DNA from 3 places in the Actinosynnema sp. NPDC002837 genome. Region 1 is predicted to be linked to each of the others. Evidence: riboswitches for the same ligand, from Rfam matches in the RefSeq annotation. Region 1 holds a riboswitch; each other region holds the start of a gene.
What was found. A riboswitch is a leader RNA that binds a small molecule or an ion and turns the genes downstream of it on or off. The one in region 1 is predicted to bind glycine.

Region 2: another riboswitch for glycine. It lies ahead of gcvH (glycine cleavage system protein GcvH); the one in region 1 lies ahead of gcvP (aminomethyl-transferring glycine dehydrogenase).
Region 3: another riboswitch for glycine. It lies ahead of gcvT (glycine cleavage system aminomethyltransferase GcvT); the one in region 1 lies ahead of gcvP (aminomethyl-transferring glycine dehydrogenase).

What each region holds. Positions count from the first base shown of each region.
Region 1 is NZ_JBEOVG010000154.1:3,426-9,104, reverse strand. It holds gene gcvP (aminomethyl-transferring glycine dehydrogenase) at 1-1,020, opposite strand, end outside; glycine riboswitch at 1,173-1,263, opposite strand; gene ABTZ99_RS43565 (MerR family transcriptional regulator) at 1,419-1,985, opposite strand; gene ABTZ99_RS43560 (bifunctional nuclease family protein) at 2,834-3,307, opposite strand; gene ftsR (transcriptional regulator FtsR) at 3,451-4,125, opposite strand; gene garA (glycogen accumulation regulator GarA) at 4,140-4,601, opposite strand; gene gcvH (glycine cleavage system protein GcvH) at 4,715-5,098, opposite strand; gene clsA (cardiolipin synthase ClsA) at 5,160-5,679, opposite strand, start outside.
Region 2 is NZ_JBEOVG010000063.1:24,860-30,538, forward strand. It holds gene ABTZ99_RS31690 (L-serine ammonia-lyase) at 1-837, opposite strand, end outside; gene gcvH (glycine cleavage system protein GcvH) at 842-1,222, opposite strand; glycine riboswitch at 1,348-1,442, opposite strand; gene ald (alanine dehydrogenase) at 1,638-2,744, shown strand; gene ABTZ99_RS31705 (hypothetical protein) at 3,088-3,270, shown strand; gene ABTZ99_RS31710 (hypothetical protein) at 3,276-3,650, shown strand; gene ABTZ99_RS31715 (ABC transporter ATP-binding protein) at 3,699-4,895, shown strand; gene ABTZ99_RS31720 (ABC-2 transporter permease) at 4,895-5,679, shown strand, end outside.
Region 3 is NZ_JBEOVG010000002.1:195,605-201,283, forward strand. It holds gene ABTZ99_RS02335 (hypothetical protein) at 1-211, shown strand, start outside; gene ABTZ99_RS02340 (DUF3817 domain-containing protein) at 226-528, shown strand; glycine riboswitch at 592-679, shown strand; glycine riboswitch at 681-776, shown strand; gene gcvT (glycine cleavage system aminomethyltransferase GcvT) at 905-2,005, shown strand; gene glyA (serine hydroxymethyltransferase) at 2,020-3,285, shown strand; gene ABTZ99_RS02355 (malonic semialdehyde reductase) at 3,365-3,970, shown strand; gene ABTZ99_RS02360 (hypothetical protein) at 4,058-4,708, opposite strand; gene ABTZ99_RS02365 (S9 family peptidase) at 4,948-5,679, shown strand, end outside.

The sequences.
Region 1 (5,679 bases):
GTTGCTGGTCGCCTTCTCCCGGCGGATGTGCTGCTCGCGCGTCTGCAGGGCGAGGCGGTAGGCGAGCGAGCCGTCCGCGTCCACGGACACGCCGACGAGCCGGCCGGGCAGCTGCCGCTCCAAGCCCTGGCGCACGGCCATGTAGCCCGCGTGCGGCCCGCCGAACCCGATCGGCACGCCGAAGCGCTGCGTGGTGCCGATGACGACGTCCGCGCCGATCTCGCCGGGCGGGCGCAGCAGCGTCAACGCCAGCAGGTCGGCGGCGACCACGGCCTGCGCGCCCGCCTTGTGGATCTCCTCGACGACCGCCGCGTGGTCGCGCACCACGCCGGACGCGCCGGGGTAGGACAGCAGCACGCCGAAGAAGTCGCCGCCGAGGCCGAGGCCCTCGATGCCCTGCGACAGGTCGGCGGTCACGATCTCGATGCCCAGCGGCTCGGCGCGCGTCTCGATGAGGGCCAGCGTCTGCGGCAGCGTGTCGGCGTCCACGACGAACTTGTTCGATTTGGACCGTCCCGCGCGGCGGACCAGCGTCATGGCCTCGGCGGCCGCGGTGGACTCGTCCAGCATCGAGGCGTTGGCCAGCGGCAGGCCGGTCAGGTCGGCGACCATCGTCTGGAAGTTCAGCAGGGCTTCGAGGCGGCCCTGGGAGATCTCCGGCTGGTACGGCGTGTACGCGGTGTACCAGGCGGGGCTCTCCAGCACGTTGCGGCGGATCACCGGCGGCGTGGTCGTGCCGTAGTAGCCGAGCCCGATCATCTGCGTCATCGGGCGGTTGCGGGAGGCGAGGGCGCGCAGCTCGGCCAGCGCCTCGGTCTCGGTGGCGGGCGCGGGCAGGTCCAGCACCAGGTCGCGCTCGCGGATCGACTCGGGGACGGCGTGCTGCGCCAGTTCCTCCAGGGAGCCGACACCGATCACGTCGAGGATGCGGGCCAGCTCGGCGGGCCGCGGGCCCACGTGCCGGTCGGCGAACGGGGTGCCGTGCTCGAGTGCGGCGAGGGGGATGCGGTCCTGCGTCATCGGTGCTGGCCTCCAGGGCTCCGGACAGACTTCTGCCGTTGCCCTCCCCCTCTGTCTTCTGCCCGGCGGGCGCCTGAGAGCTTCACCCGGCTGTCGGGTTTGCACCGTCGGCGGGGTCGGTCGGTGGTGGCCGACCCGCTTTCCAGAGGCGTCTCACCCGCACGGTCCTTGCGCCTGAGAGGTTCCGGGGAGGATTTGCTCCTTCGGCGCCGAGACTGGCTCGGACTCTCCCGCACGGGATAAAGCGACTACGCGCGAAATCGTACCCGGCGGGTGGGTGAGCGGTACCGCCGGCGCGACGTGGATCTCATCGCGTTGCGCCGGGTGTGCGGGCCGGTCAGCCGGCCGCGTTGCGCCGGGCGAGCACGTCGGTCAGCCGGCCGCCTTGCGCCGGGCGGTCAGCCGATGGCCCTCGTGCGGCGCCGGCGGGACAGCTCGTCGTCGGCAGGCTCCACGATCTCGGCGCCGTCCGCGCGTTCGGCGGGGAAGTCGTGGATCGTGCCGCTGATCTCCCGCATCGCGCCGGAGACCGCGATGCCGAACACCCCTTGGCCGCCTTGGAGCAGGTCGACCACCTCTTCCGGCGACGTGCACTCGTAGACGGTGGTGCCGTCGCTGAACAGCGTGATCCGGGCCAGGTCCTGCACGCCGCGGCGGCGCAGGTGGTCGACCGCGACCCGGATGTTCTGCAACGAGACACCGGTGTCCAGCAGCCGCTTGACGACCTTGAGGACCAGGATGTCCTTGAACGAGTAGAGCCGTTGGCTGCCGGAGCCGTGGGCACTCCTTATCGTCGGGTTGACCAACCCCGTGCGCGCCCAGTAGTCCAGCTGGCGGTAGGTGATGCCCGCGATCTGGCACGCGGCGGGGCCGCGGTACCCGACCAGTTCGTCCGGCAGCGAGGAGTCCGGGAACAGCTCACCCTGTTCGCCGGATCCGGCCCGGATGGGCGCTTCCTCGACCACGCCTGCCTCCCCTCGGTCCGGTCACGACGACCGGCGACCAACGTGAAGCCGCCGCGGTGCCCGAATCACACCGTGGCAATTCACCTGAGTTCGACGGTAAGACCGGGTAGGGGGCAGGTCAACGCGACGCGCTGGGCGTGTCTTGCCTCAACGTGAGGTTGAGGTTGAGAGAGTCGCCTGTCGTAAGCCATTCGGGTGACGTTTAGTGATCGTTTAGCGGACGAAGGTTGACGTTGTGTAACCCAGAGGCGTGACACCTGGAGGTGGCACGCGGGGTTGATCCACAACGCACCGCACACGCTCGCGAGGGGCCGTTGACGGCGTGGGGCCCTTGGGCGCGGCCCTTCGCGGGGCGTGGTGGAGAGCGGTTCGACGGATCGGTGACGGGCTGGTTTTGTCAAGCACCCGACCCGCTTGTCCGCAAGCGGCAGGTTGGTGTGAGGCCCGGGGTAGTGGTGTGCGGTCCCAGGCGGTAGGGGTGCGGCGGGGTGCGGCGGGGGTGCGTGCAGGCTGAAAAGCATGTCCTCGCCGGACGGGCAGATCAGCAGGATGACGGCGGGGTGGGTGGGTACGCGCCGGGTCCGTTGTGGTGCGGGTTTCGTGTCATCCCACCGACCTCCCTACGGGCTACCACACGTATCAAGGGGGCAGGCATCGGTGGACGGGCGGGCAAGGGACGCACAGCCCCCTTGACACGCGCGGTAGGGCGGAGCCAGGTCGGCGGGATGACACGAAGCCCTTCCTTCGGGAAGGGCGTGGGCAAGGGCGTGTCAGTGGACGGCTGTGGGGAGGCGTGCTCTGGTGTGCCGGGGCCGTGCCGGTAGGCAGGGCGTGGTGGGGGCGGACGGTTACGTGTCGGCGCCGCGGAAGTCCTCGGGCGATACGGAGTCGAGGAACTCGCGGAACTTCTCGACCTCGTCCTCCTGCTCGTCCGGGATGATGAGGCCCGCCTCCGCCAGCACCGACTCCTCCGCGTGGATCGGCACGCCGATCCGCAGGGCCAGCGCCACCGAATCGCTCGGCCGCGCGGACACGCGGATGTCGCCGTCGAAGACGAGTTCCGCGAAGTAGGTGCCTTCCTGCAAGTCCGTGATCCGCACCTGCTCCAGCTGCCGGCCGAGGGCTCCGATGACGTCCTTGAGCAGGTCGTGCGTCAACGGCCGGGCAGGACGGACACCTTGCTGCTCCAACGCGATCGCCGTGGCCTCGACCGATCCGATCCAGATCGGCAGGTACCGTTCGCCCTCGGTTTCGCGCAGCAGCAGGATCGGCTGGTTGGCGGGCAGTTCCACCCGCACGCCGACGACGCGCATTTCGCTCATCGGGTCTCGCCTCCCTCAGCGCGCTGAAATTCTGGCGTCCCCGCTACCAACGAGGATCCCCCACGTACTCTTTCGACGCTACCCGCCAAGCGGGCCCTGTGCGCAACCGCCCGCCCGCTTCGGATCACGATGCGGACACGTGTTCACCTCGGCGAAACAGGTCGTCCGACGACCTCTCGCAAACCGACCTTCACCAAGAGTGTGTGCAGCGTTACGGAGAGCGCCGCCAACTCCCGCACCACGTCGTCACGGTCGCGTGAGCGGTGGGCCGCGCCGACGACCTGCTCCACCAACCCGACCTCGCGGTCGGCCGCGGCGCGGAAGGGGCGCAGGTGCCGGGCCTCCAGGCCGTGCTCGGCCATCGCCCGCACGGTCGAGGCGATCTGCACGGCCTCGTGGTCGTAGAACCCGCCCGCACCTGGCCTGATCAGGCCGTGCTGCTCCAGGTCCGCCAGCACGCCAGGCTCGATGCCCGCGCGCGCCAGCAGGTCCTCGCGGGTGACCCGGTGCCCGGCGGCCGGTGCGAGGTCGACCGCGCGCATCGCCTTCGACGCGCCCTGGTCGGCCGCGTCCAACTGCTCCTTGATGACTTTCAGCGGCAGGTACCTGTCCCGTTGAGCGGACAGGATGTACCGCAGGCGGTCCACGTCGGCGGACGTGAACTGCCGGTACCCCGAGGCCGTGCGCGCCGGGCGGACCAAGCCCTCCGACTCCAGGAATCGGATCTTGGAGATGGTGACGTCGGGGAAGTCGGGTCGCAGCTGCGCCAGCACCGCCCCGATGCTCAACCCCCCGCGTGGCCGCCCGGCCGCCGTCACCGGAGCCCCATCGCTCAGGCCCCCTGGCCCCCGGCGCCCGGACCGGTCAGGAACACGAGGCGGAACTTGCCGATCTGCACCTCGTCGCCGTTCGCCAGCACCGCCTGGTCGACGGGCTCGCGGTTGACGTAGGTGCCGTTGAGGCTGCCCACGTCGATGACCACGAACTCGCCGCCCTCGCGGCGGAACTCGGCGTGGCGGCGGGAGACCGTCACGTCGTCGAGGAAGATGTCGCTGTCGGGGTGCCGCCCCGCGCTGGTCGTGTCGCGGTCCAGCAGGAACCTCGACCCCGCGTTGGGGCCGCGCTTGACCACGAGCAGCGCCGAACCGGCGGGCAGTGCGTCGACACCCGCGACGGCCGGCTCCTGGGCGGGCGCCTCGGCGCCCTCGACCTCGGCGAGGAAGTCGGCCCGGAAAACGGAGGTCCGCTCCGGGGACTGCTCGGGCGGAACGCCTGGCCCGTCGTTCGTGCTCACCTGAGCTCTCCTCCTGCTGCTGGAACCGTCGAGACCGCTAGAACCTATCGTGCCCGAACCCTGGTCTGAGGAGCGGCTCCCCCACCGACCGAAGAGCCGCCGGAAGATCGACGTCACCCCTGTGCCACCAGCTCCTGGTACGCGGCGGCGTCGAGCAGGTCGTCGACCGCGGACGGGTCCTCCAGCCGCAATTCCACCATCCAACCCTCGCCGTACGGGTCGGAGTTCACCAGGTCGGGCTGCTGGTCGAGCGAGTCGTTGCGGGCGACGACCTCGCCCGCGAGCGGCGCGTAGATGTCGGACACGCTCTTGGTCGACTCCACCTCGCCGAGCGTCTGCCCGGCCGCGACCTGCTCGCCGAGCTCCGGGAGCTGGACGAACACGACGTCACCCAGTTGTTCCTGGGCGTAGTCGGTGATGCCCACGCGCACGGTGTCCTCACCGGTGCGCAGCACCCACTCATGTTCCTCGGTGTACTTGAGCTCCTCGGGAATCACCGCGGTGTGCTCCTTCAATGACGGTGGATCAACGCTCCGCCGGATCTTCCCACGTCGACGTTCAGGCCGGCGCGACACCCGGCCGTCGCCGCATCGCGAGGCCGAACTGGTAGACGTACAGCACGCCTGACCACAGGTACAAGGCTCCTCCCCAGACCATGAACGCGTACGCAACCGGACGGGCGATCTGCGCGGCGGTGGAGGCGCCCTGGGCGAGCAGGAGCATGGGGAACGCGTAGAGCAGGTTGAACGTGGCCGCCTTGCCGAGGTAGTTGACCTCGAACGGGCCGTAGCCGCGGGCCCGGAGCACGGGCAGGCAGACGCCGACGACGAGCTCGCGGCCGACCAGCACCGCCGCCACCCACCAGGGCACGATGCCGCGCACGACGAACGCGACCAGCGTGGCGAGGATGTAGAGGCGGTCGGCGGCCGGGTCGAGCAGGGCGCCGAGCTTGCTGGCCTGGTCGAGCCAGCGGGCGATCTTGCCGTCGAGCCAGTCGGACAGGCCCGCCGCGACCAGCACGACCAGCGCCCAGCCGTCGGCGTGCGGCCCGAGCAGCAGGTACAGGAACAGGGGCACG
Region 2 (5,679 bases), on a different contig from region 1:
GCCACCCGCGGCGTTCTCCTCGTTCACCGCCAGCGCGAACAGGGTCACCCAGTCCATCACCCGCAACGGGTCCGTGGCGTAGTGCTCGGCGGCCATCCGCTGCCGCATCTCGGCCGCCCGCCGCCGCACCTTCAAGCCGCCGGGCAGCACCCCGGTCCGCGTGCAGCCGCGCTCGACGCACTCCTGCATCACGTCCCAGATGCGCAGCAGCCCCGAGCGCACCGACTCCTCGTCGCGCCACGACCGCTCGTTGGCCAGCATCACCTCGCTGATCGACAGCCCGGTCTCCCGGCACCGCGCCAGCAGCTCGTCACCGGTCCGGAACGGGTGCCCGACCGGCGTCTCGTCGGGCTTGATCCGGTCCGCCCCGGTGGCCGTGTCGTCCACCACGAACCCGCCGCCGACGGAGTAGTACACCGCCGAGTCGACCACGACGTCACCCGAGTGGGCGGTGAAGCTCATGCCGTTGGGGTGCAGCGGCAACGACTTCCGCCGGTGCATCACCAGATCGGCGTCCTCGGTGAACGCGATCTCCCGCACCCCGGCCAGCCGCAGCCGCCTGGTGGCCCGGATTTCCGCCAGCCGCCGCTCGGCCTCCTCCGGGTCGACCTCCTCCGGCCGGCTGCCCTCCAGGCCCAGCACCACCGCCTTCGGGCTGCCGTGCCCGTGCCCGGTCGCGCCGAGCGACCCGAACAGCTCCACGTGCACCCGGTCGACCGAGGCCAACGAGGGCCGCAGCCGTTGCGCGAACATCATCGCCGCGCGCATCGGGCCCACCGTGTGCGAGCTCGACGGTCCGATGCCCACGGAGAACAGGTCGAACACGCTGATCGCCATGACGTCAGTCCCCGGTCAGTTCCGCGTACTTCGCCGCGGTCAGCAACCCGGACGCGTCCGTCACGGCCACCTTGAACAGCCACCCGGCCCCGTACGGGTCGTTGTTGATCAACGACGGGTCGTCGACCGCGGCCCGGTTGACCTCGACCACCTCGCCGCTGATCGGCGCGTACAGGTCGCTGACCGACTTGGTCGACTCCAGCTCGCCGCACACCTCGCCCGACTTCACCACGGCGCCGACCTCGGGCAGCTCCACGAACACGATGTCACCCAACGACTCCGCCGCGTACGACGTGATGCCGACCGCCACGGGCTCCTGGGTACCCGGCGCCCAGTCCACCCACTCGTGCTCGGGCGTGTACAGCAGGTTGTCCGGAAAAGTCACGACAGCGCTCCCTCACGGCAAGGTCCACCAGAGCCCCACTCTGTCCTGGGACCTGAGAGCTTCACCGACGCCGGAGCGGCGGCTTGCACCGTGGGTGCGCGGACTTGCGCGCTTTCCAGAGTCGCCTCACCCGAGCGGTTCTCGCTGCCTGAGAGTGTGCGGGGTACTTGCTCCTTCGGCGCCCCGGCACGTTCACCGAGGTCTCTCCCGCGCGGGTTCCGGCGCTCCTGGCGCGCCGCGGCCGATGTTCAGTTGGTTGGCCCGCACGCTAGGTGCCGGGCCCGACGGGTGTCAACGCACCGTCGGGCTTGTTCGATCAGCACAGTGGCGCAAGGGTGCGTTCGTGCCGGCCGCACGATGACACCGAATACCCGTTACCGGACCTTTGGTGTAACAACGGCCGAAGGAGCCCACCGTGCGGATCGCCGTCCCCCGCGAGATCAAGAACCACGAGTACCGCGTCGCGCTGACCCCGGCGGGCGCGCACGAGCTGACGCAGCGCGGCCACGACGTGGTGGTCGAGGCCGGCGCGGGCCTCGGTTCGGCCATCACCGACGAGGAGTACCTGGCCGCGGGCGCGAAGGTGCTGGCGGGCGCGGACGACGTGTGGGCCGAGGGCGACCTGGTGCTCAAGGTGAAGGAGCCGATCGCCGAGGAGTACCCGCGGCTGCGCAAGGGCCAGGTCCTGTTCACGTACCTGCACCTGGCCGCCGACCGGCCGCTGACGCAGGCGCTGCTGGACTCGGGCACCACCGCCGTCGCCTACGAGACCGTGCAGACCGCGAACGGCGCGCTGCCGCTGCTGGCGCCGATGTCCGAGGTGGCGGGCAGGCTCGCGCCGCAGGTGGGCGCGTTCTCGCTGATGAAGCCGTCCGGCGGGCGCGGCGTGCTGCCCGGCGGCGTGCCCGGCGTGCACCCGGCGCGGGTGGTCGTGATCGGCGGCGGCGTGGCGGGCCTGAACGCGGCGGCGATCGCCGTCGGCATGGGCGCGGACGTGCAGATCCTGGACACCAACGTGGACCGGCTGCGCCACATCGACGCCCTCTACCAGGGCCGCCTGCGCACCGTGACGTCCAACCGGTACTCCGTCGAGCAGGCCGTCCGCGAGGCCGACCTGGTCATCGGCGCGGTGCTGGTGCCCGGCGCGAAGGCGCCGAAGCTGGTGAGCAACGAGCTGGTCGCCGACATGAAGCCCGGCTCCGTCCTGGTGGACATCGCGATCGACCAGGGCGGCTGCTTCGCCGACTCGCGCCCGACCACGCACGCCGACCCGACCTACCAGGTGCACGACACCGTCTTCTACTGCGTGGCGAACATGCCCGGCGCCGTGCCGCGGACGTCGACCTACGCGCTGACCAACGTGACGCTGCCGTACGCCGTCGCGCTGGCCGACCAGGGCTGGGAGGCGGCGCTGCGGGCGGACGCGTCGCTGGCGCTCGGCCTGAACGCGCACGAGGGCCTGCTGACCAACCTGCCGGTCGCGCAGGCGCACGGGATGACCCACACGCCGCTCGACTTCTGAGGACCCACCGCGAAGGGCCCCGCTCACGTGCTGTGAGCGGGGCCCTTCGGCGAAAGAAAGACGGCCCGCTCAACCAGCCTGGGGGTCACTGGGAGCGGGCCGCGTCGCCAATCTTAGCCGGGAACGGGGGTCGCTGCCCAGTGACCCCACCGATCCGGCCGAGATTCCCACCCGGCGGTGGCGACGCGCTGTGCCCAAACTCAAGCAATCGAGTGAACTTGGGTGATAACGGGTAAGTCACGACGGCCCCGCGACCGATGCACAGGGCGGGAACCCCGCGGCTACCCGGCGGGGTCGTCCGCTCGCGCGGCGCTCTGCCGCGCCACCTCCGATCGGAGCGCAGATGGCTGAACCCGAGGGCTGGATCGACTGCCACGACCCGTTCGGGCGGGACCGGTCGATGACCGTGCTCGTCGAGGACGACCGAGTTCTGCTGGTCGCGCCGCCCGGCGAGTCCGCCGTGATGTCCGTCACGCAGACGCGCAGGCTGCACCGCCTGCTCGACCAAGTCGCCGACAGGATGTGACGGCCGTGGACGAAGCGCTGCGGGCCGCCGTGATGCGCCGGCTGGCGCTGCTGGACGAGGCCGCCGAGACCGGCGAGGCGGACGCCCTCGTGCCGCTCGCGCGGTCCGAGATCCACCGCCTGGCCGACGGCTGGCGGCTGCTGCTGACCGTGCACCAACCGGATCCGGACGGCCGCTGCGGCGCGTGCCCCGGCATCCTGCGGCACAAGAAGTGGCCGTGCCAGGTGTGGACGATGGCCCACCAGCACCTCATCGGCGACGGCCTGCCGCACCGCGAACGCCGCCGTCCGCTGCGCACGCTGCGACATTCGAAGGAGGTCGAGACGACGGCCGAGATACCCAGGGTCGCGTCGAAACCGCGGCATGCCCTCCCCGAGTGACCCTCCTAGGGCAGGATGACGCCCGGTAGGAGTACTCGGGAGGGACGCGTGCACGACGGCAGTGGCCGCATCGTGGTGCAGAACTTGACCAAGCAGTTCGGTCCGGTCGCAGCGGTGCAGAATCTCAGCTTCACGGTGGAACCCGGTTCGGTGACCGGCTTCCTCGGCCCCAACGGGGCCGGCAAGACGACGACGCTGCGCATGCTGCTCGGCCTGGTGACCCCGACCGCGGGCACCGGACTGATCAACGGCAGGCCGTTCGCCCAGCTCGGCAACCCGGCGCGGGTGGTCGGCGCGGTGCTGGAGGCGCAGGGCTTCCACCCCAAGCGCACGGCGCGCAACCACCTGCGGGTCTACGCGGCCGCGATCGGCGTGCCGGACTCGCGCGCCGACCAGGTGCTCCAGCTGGTGGGCCTCGGCGCGGCCGGCGACCGCAAGGCGGGCGGGTTCTCGCTGGGCATGAAGCAGCGGCTGGCCCTGGCCACCGCGCTGCTCGGCGACCCGCAGATCCTGGTGCTCGACGAGCCGGCCAACGGGCTCGACCCGGAGGGCATCGCGTGGCTGCGGACGTTCCTGCAGTCCTACGCGCGCAGCGGGCGGACCGTGCTGATCTCCAGCCACCTGCTGGCGGAGGTCGAGCAGACCGTCGACCAGGTGGTCGTCATCAGCCGCGGTCAGACCATGTACTACGGCTCGCTCGACCAGCTGCGCGACCAGCAGCAGGGCCGCGTGCTCGTGCAGCCGTCGGACACCGGCGCGCTGGTCGCGGCGTTGCGCGAGGACGGGATCAGCGCGATCGAGCAGCTGCCGGACGGCCGCATCGCGGTGACCGGCGTGGAGGCCAGGCAGGTCGCCGACACCGCGTTGAAGGCGGGTGTGTCGGTCTACGGCATCCAGGAGGAGAAGGTCGACCTGGAGCGGCTGTTCTTCCAGCTCACCAACGGCCAGTACGCGGCGCCGGGCCAGTACGCCCAACCCGGCGGCTACCAGCAGCAGCCGCCCGCCGGGTACCAGCAGCAGCTACCGGCCGGCTACCAGCAGCCGTACCAGACACCGCCGCAGGGCTACCAGCAGCAGCCGCCGCCGGGCTACCAGCAGCCGCCCGGCTACGAGCAGCAGTACCAGCAGCAGTACCAACAGCCCCCGCAGGGCTACGAGGCGCCACCACCGGGGTCCCAGCCGCCGCCGCAGGACAATCCGTACGGACAGCAACACGGTCAGGGCGGCCTCGGGGGCGGTGCGTGATGGGCAACCTGATCAAGTCGGAGTTCCGCAAGACGACCACCACGGGCCTGTGGTGGGGCCTGATGATCCCGACCGTGCTGCTCGCGTTCGGCTGGGCGCTCGGCACCGGGGCCATCTTCAAGACCGTCTCGGACATCATGAACAACGACGAGGCGGCGGAGCTCACCGCGCTGCTCAACGTGGACCCGTCGCAGTGGCAGATGTCGGTGTTCGGGATCGCCCGCAGCATCAACGTGGCGACGATCTTCCCGATGATCTTCGGCGGCCTGGCGATCGCGAACGAGATCAACCGCAAGACGATCACCACGACGTTCCTGACCTCGCCCAACCGGGTCTCCGCGCTGGCCGCGAAGATGATCGTCTACATCCTGTGGGGCGCGATCTTCGGCATCGCCATCGTCGCGTCGGTGAGCATCGGCATCGCGCTGACCTCGAACTCGGGCTCGTTGCCCGACGCCGGCGGCTGGCTCGCGCTGGCCGGTGTCGGCGTGCTGTCGTCGATCCTGATGACCATGTTCGGCGTCGGCGTCGGCGCGCTGATGACCAGCGTCGTCGGCACCACCGTGGTGCTGCTGCTCTACATGCTGATCGTGGAGAACGGCATCCAGCTCGTGCTGGCGTCGCAGGGCCTGCCGGAGATCATCGGCTTCCTGCCCAACGGCGCGGTGAACGGCATGACCGGCTCGGTGGCGTCGTCGCTGTTCCTGTCGAACGCCGGCGTCGTGCCGGAGGACATGGTCGAGTTCCTGCGGGCGATCGCGGGCGCGCTGGGCGCGTTCGACTG
Region 3 (5,679 bases), on a different contig from region 1:
CATCCGCAGGCTGGACGCCCGCCGCAAGGCCGAGGCCGCCGCCGGGACGGCGGACGCCGCCGCCGAGGCCGCGCCGGAGCCGGTGGCCGCGCCGCCGCGGCCGGTAGTTACCGTTGAGCCCGTCAGAGCGCCCGTGCGGGACGACGAGGACGAAGAGCTCGCGGCCTACAACCGCATGCTCGCCGAACTCAACGCGCGGGACCAGCGGTGAGCGAAGGTAGGGCGATGAGCGGCGCGTTGACCAGGTTCCGGTTCATGGCTTACGTGGTCGGTGTCGGCCTGCTGCTGCTCGTGGTCGCGATGATCGCCAAGTACGCGGGCGACAGCGAGGGCATGATGCAGGTCGTCGGCCCGGTGCACGGCTTCCTCTACGCGGTCTACCTGGTGCTCACCGTCGACCTCGCGCTCAAGGCCCGCTGGTCGATCAAGGGCACGGTGCTGGTGCTGCTCGCGGGCACGATCCCGTTCGTGTCGTTCTACGCCGAGCGCAAGGTGGTCGAGAGCGTCCGGGCCGAGAAGAGCCTGTGACCGGGGTTGACCCCGCCCGCCGGGCACCCCTAGCGTCTGGCGGTACCAACTGAACACGGCCGTCGATGTCGCGCGGGAGAGTCCCCCAGCGGGGCGCCGAAGGAGCAACTCCTCCCCGGAATCTCTCAGGCACAGGTACCGCGCGACGAAGGCAACTCTGGAAAGCAGGCGCACCCCGGTGCGCCTCGCCCACGGTGCAAGCCGCCCCCACCGGGTGGTGAAGCTCTCAGGCTCATGGCAGAGGGGGAGGCTCACTCGACGAGGAGTCTCCGGTGGACCGTGTCATCCTTTCGCTCGTGAATCGCTCGGACGTGCCCGCCCGTCGACCCGACCGGTCGGCCCATCGGCATGTCCGCACCCAGGGAGGGCCCGCCTGATGGAAAGCCGCCGCACGCCCCTGCACGCCGAACACGAGGCGCTGGGCGCCATGTTCACCGACTTCGCGGGCTGGCGGATGCCGCTGCGCTACGACAGCGAGCTGGCCGAGCACCACGCGGTGCGCACGTCGGCGGGCCTGTTCGACCTGACCCACATGGGTGAGATCCTGCTCACCGGCCCGGAGGCGGGCGCCGCTCTCGACCACGCCCTGGTCGGCCACGCGTCCGCGATCGGCGTCGGCCGCGCCCGGTACACGATGATCTGCGAGGCCGACGGTGGCGTCATCGACGACCTGATCGTGTACCGCACGGGTGATGAGGAGTACCTCGTCGTCGCCAACGCCTCGAACGCCGCCGTCGTGCACGAGGCCCTGGTCGAGCGGGCGAAGGGCTTCGACGCGGTGGTCGCGGACAAGTCGACCGACTACGCGCTGCTCGCCGTGCAGGGCCCGAAGGCCACCGCCATCCTCGCCGGCCTCACGTCGACCGACCTGGCCGCGGTGAAGTACTACGCGTCGTACCCGACCGAGGTCGCGGGCAAGCCCGTGCTGCTGGCCCGCACCGGCTACACCGGCGAGGACGGCTTCGAGCTGTTCGTCGCGCCGGACGACGCCGCGCACGTCTGGCGGGCCCTGCTGGAGGCGGGCGCGCCGCACGACCTCAAGCCCGCCGGCCTCGGCTGCCGCGACACGCTGCGGCTGGAGGCGGGCATGCCGCTGTACGGCAACGAGCTCGGCCGCGACCGCACGCCGTTCCAGGCGAACCTCGGCCGCGTGGTGAAGCTGGACAAGCCGGGCGACTTCGTCGGCCGCGACGCGCTGGCCGCCGTCGCCGAGCGGGGCGTCGAGGAGGTCCTGGTCGGCCTGAAGACCGCCTCGCGCCGCGCGCCGCGGCACGGCTACCCCGTGCTGGACGCCTCGGGCGCCCGGATCGGCGAGGTGACCAGCGGCGCGTTGTCGCCGACCCTGGGCTACTCGGTGGCGATGGCGTACGTGGCCGTCGGCAACACCGAGCCCGGCACCCGGCTGTCGGTGGACGTCCGCGGCAAGCACGAGCCGGTCGAAGTCGTCGCACTGCCCTTCTACAAGCGCACCTCGTAAGGGAGACCCCACACATGTCCGAGCACTTCACCACCTCCCTCGCGGAGTTCGACCCGGAGGTCGCGAACGCCGTCGCCGCCGAGCTGCACCGGCAGCAGAGCACGCTGGAGATGATCGCCTCGGAGAACTTCACGCCGGTGTCGGTGCTCCAGGCGCAGGGGTCGGTGCTGACGAACAAGTACGCCGAGGGCTACCCCGGCCGGCGCTACTACGGCGGCTGCGAGCACGTCGACGTGATCGAGCGGCTGGCGATCGAGCGGGTGAAGGAGCTGTTCGGCGCCGGTTTCGCGAACGTGCAGCCGCACTCGGGCGCGCAGGCCAACGCGTGCGCGATGTTCGCCCTGCTCCAGCCGGGCGACACGATCCTGGGCCTGGACCTCGCGCACGGCGGCCACCTCACGCACGGCATGCGGATCAACTTCTCCGGCAAGCTCTACAACGTGGTGCCCTACCACGTGTCGGAGGCCGACGGCCGCGTCGACATGGCCGAGGTGGAGCGGCTGGCGACCGAGCACCGGCCGAAGCTGATCGTGGCCGGCTGGTCGGCGTACCCGCGCCAGCTGGACTTCGCCGAGTTCCGCCGGATCGCCGACTCGGTGGACGCCTACCTGATGGTGGACATGGCGCACTTCGCCGGCCTCGTGGCGGCGGGCCTGCACCCGAGCCCCGTGCCGCACGCGCACGTCGTGACCACGACCACGCACAAGACGCTCGGCGGCCCGCGCGGCGGCGTGATCCTGACCAACGAGGCCGACCTGGCGAAGAAGATCAACTCGGCGGTGTTCCCAGGTCAGCAGGGCGGCCCGCTGGAGCACGTGATCGCGGGCAAGGCGGTGGCGTTCAAGCACGCCGCGTCGCCCGAGTTCGCCGACCGCCAGCGGCGCACGGTCGAGGGCGCGAAGATCCTCGCCGAGCGCCTGTCGCAGGCCGACGCGGCGGCGGCCGGTGTGAAGGTGCTCACCGGCGGCACGGACGTGCACCTCGTGCTGGTGGACCTGGTGGCGTCCGAACTGGACGGCAAGCAGGCCGAGGACCGGCTGCACGAGGTGGGCATCACGGTCAACCGCAACGCGGTGCCGAACGACCCGCGGCCGCCGATGGTGACCTCCGGCCTGCGCATCGGCACGCCGGCGCTGGCCACGCGCGGTTTCGGCGCGGCCGACTTCACCGAGGTGGCGGAGATCATCGCGGCGGCGTTGCAGCCGTCACCGGACCTGGCCGAGCTGCGGGCGCGGGTCGAGGTGCTGGCCGCCAAGCACCCGCTGTACCCGTCCCTGTGAACGACGCCACGAAATAGCTCGCGCTTACTGGAGGTTGTCCCGTGCGCAACCCGCGTACGGGACAACCGAAAGAGGCACCATGACCGCCACCCTCGACACGCTGGCCCTCCCACGCGAAGCGCAGGACCTGCTGTTCCGCGAGGCCCGCACGGCGAACGCGTTCACCGACGAGCCGGTGACCGACGAGCAGCTCCGCGACGTCTACGACCTCGTGAAGTGGGGCCCGACCGCGATGAACAGCCAGCCGCTGCGCGTGCTGCTCATCCGGGGCGAGGACGCCAAGGCCCGGCTCGCGCCCCACATGGCGGAGGGCAACCGGGCCAAGACCCTGGCCGCGCCGGTGACCGCGATCCTGGCGGCCGACACCGACTTCCACGAGCACCTGGCCACGACGTTCCCGCACTACCCGGGCGCGAAGGCGGCGTTCGCGGACGACGCGGGGCGCACCGAGGCGGCGAAGACGAGCGCACTGCTCCAGGCCGGCTACTTCATCGTCGGCGTCCGCGCGGCGGGCCTCGCCGCCGGACCGATGAGCGGCTTCGACGCCGAGGGCGTGCGCGGCGAGTTCTTCGCCGGCACCAACCAGCTGCCCCTGGTGATCGTCAACATCGGTCACCCGGACCACTCCGGCACCCACCCGCGCAACCCGCGCCTGGACTTCGCCGAGGCCGTCCGCACCCTCTGACGCCACTTCGAGCCGCACGGTCCGCGATGCGACGCCCTGATCCCCCGGCCAACCCCGGGCCGGGGGATCAGGGCGAGGCACAGTGGACTAGGCGGCGGGCGGCGTCACCCCCGGCGGCAGGCACTCGACGTTGCGCTTGCCGTCGGGCTGCACCACGAACCACGTGCCGCCCACGCCCTGGCCCTTCCACTGGCCGGGCGCCTCGTCCTTCGCGTAGGTGTAGAGCGGCCAGCCGTCGAGCGTCACCTGGTCGGTGCCGTCGGCCCGCTTCACCGTCGACACGAGCGCCGGGTCGACGCCCTGCAGCTGCGGCTTGCCGTCGGACAGCACGGGGGGCCACGTCACGGCGCACTGACCCTCGCAGTTGGACTTCGCCGGGTCCGGCGTGTCCTTGTCGAACCGGTACAGCGTGCGGCCGTCACCGTCCTGCACGACCTCGCCCATCTTGGGCACGCTCTTGCCGACCAGCGTGACCTGCGGGCCGGACGGCGCGGGCGCGGCCTGGCCCTCCGGCGCGTCGGCGGCGGGCTCCTCGACAGGCGCCGCCTCTTCGCTGGTCGGAGGGGCCAAGGGCTCCTGAACGTCGCCGTAGTCGCCCTGGGCCGCGGCGCCGACCTGCTCGGTCTGCGCGACCGTCCTGCCCTGCAGGCCGGTGGCGTTGGAAGTCCACATGACCAGCGCGAGCACGGCGGCCATGCCACCCGCGACGGCGATGGCGATGCGGTTTCGTCGGATCACACTCAACTCCTCCTCGGTCCGTCGATCGCTCCACCCACGACTACGGCCCGTCCGCCGACGCGGTTCAGCCCGCCTCGACGACGCGGACCAAGACAGGGGTCGCCCACCGCCACGACCGGGCACCGCCGCCGCACCGCCGCACCGCCGGTCGGACGGTCGTCGCCTCGCCTGACCACAGCCAAGGCAGGGCACCGTCGCATCGCCTGACCGCCGGCCGGCCGGGGACATAGGGTGTCCGGGTGGGCAACGAGATCTCCTTCCCGCGCCAGCACGCGCGCACCCAGCGGTTCACCCTCGGCGCACCCCGGACGTTCACCGCGTCGCCGGACGGCGCGAAGGTGTACTTCCTCCGCACCGCCACGGCCACGAGCCGGGCGAACGGCCTGTGGGCGTTCGACACCGCGACCCGGTCCGAGACGCTGCTGGCCGACCCCGGCGTCCTGCTGACCGACCCCGAGGACCTGTCCCCGGAGGAACGGGCACGCCGCGAGCGCACCCGCGAGTCGGCCGCCGGGATCGTCGGCTACGCCACCGACGGCGACGCGCGGCAGGCGGTGTTCGCGTTGTCCGGCAGGCTCTTCGTGGTCGAACTCGCCACCGCCGCGGTCCGCGAGCTGCCGGTCGCGGGCCCGGTGGTCGACCCCCGGCTGGACCCGACCGGCCGCAAGGTCGGCTACGTGGCCGCGGGCGCGCTGCACGTGGTGGACCTGGAGTCCGGCGCGGACCGCGTGGTCGCGTCGCCGGACGGCCCGGACGTCACGTGGGGCCTCGCGGAGTTCATCGCGGCCGAGGAGATGGGCCGCCACCGGGGCTACTGGTTCTCCCCGGACGGCGAGCACGTGCTGGCGGCCAGGGTGGACAACGCACCCGTGCCGCGCTGGCACATCGCCGACCCGGCGAACCCGGGCACGCCCGCCGCCGAGATCGCCTACCCGGCCGCCGGCGAGGCCAACGCCGTGGTGGAGCTGGCC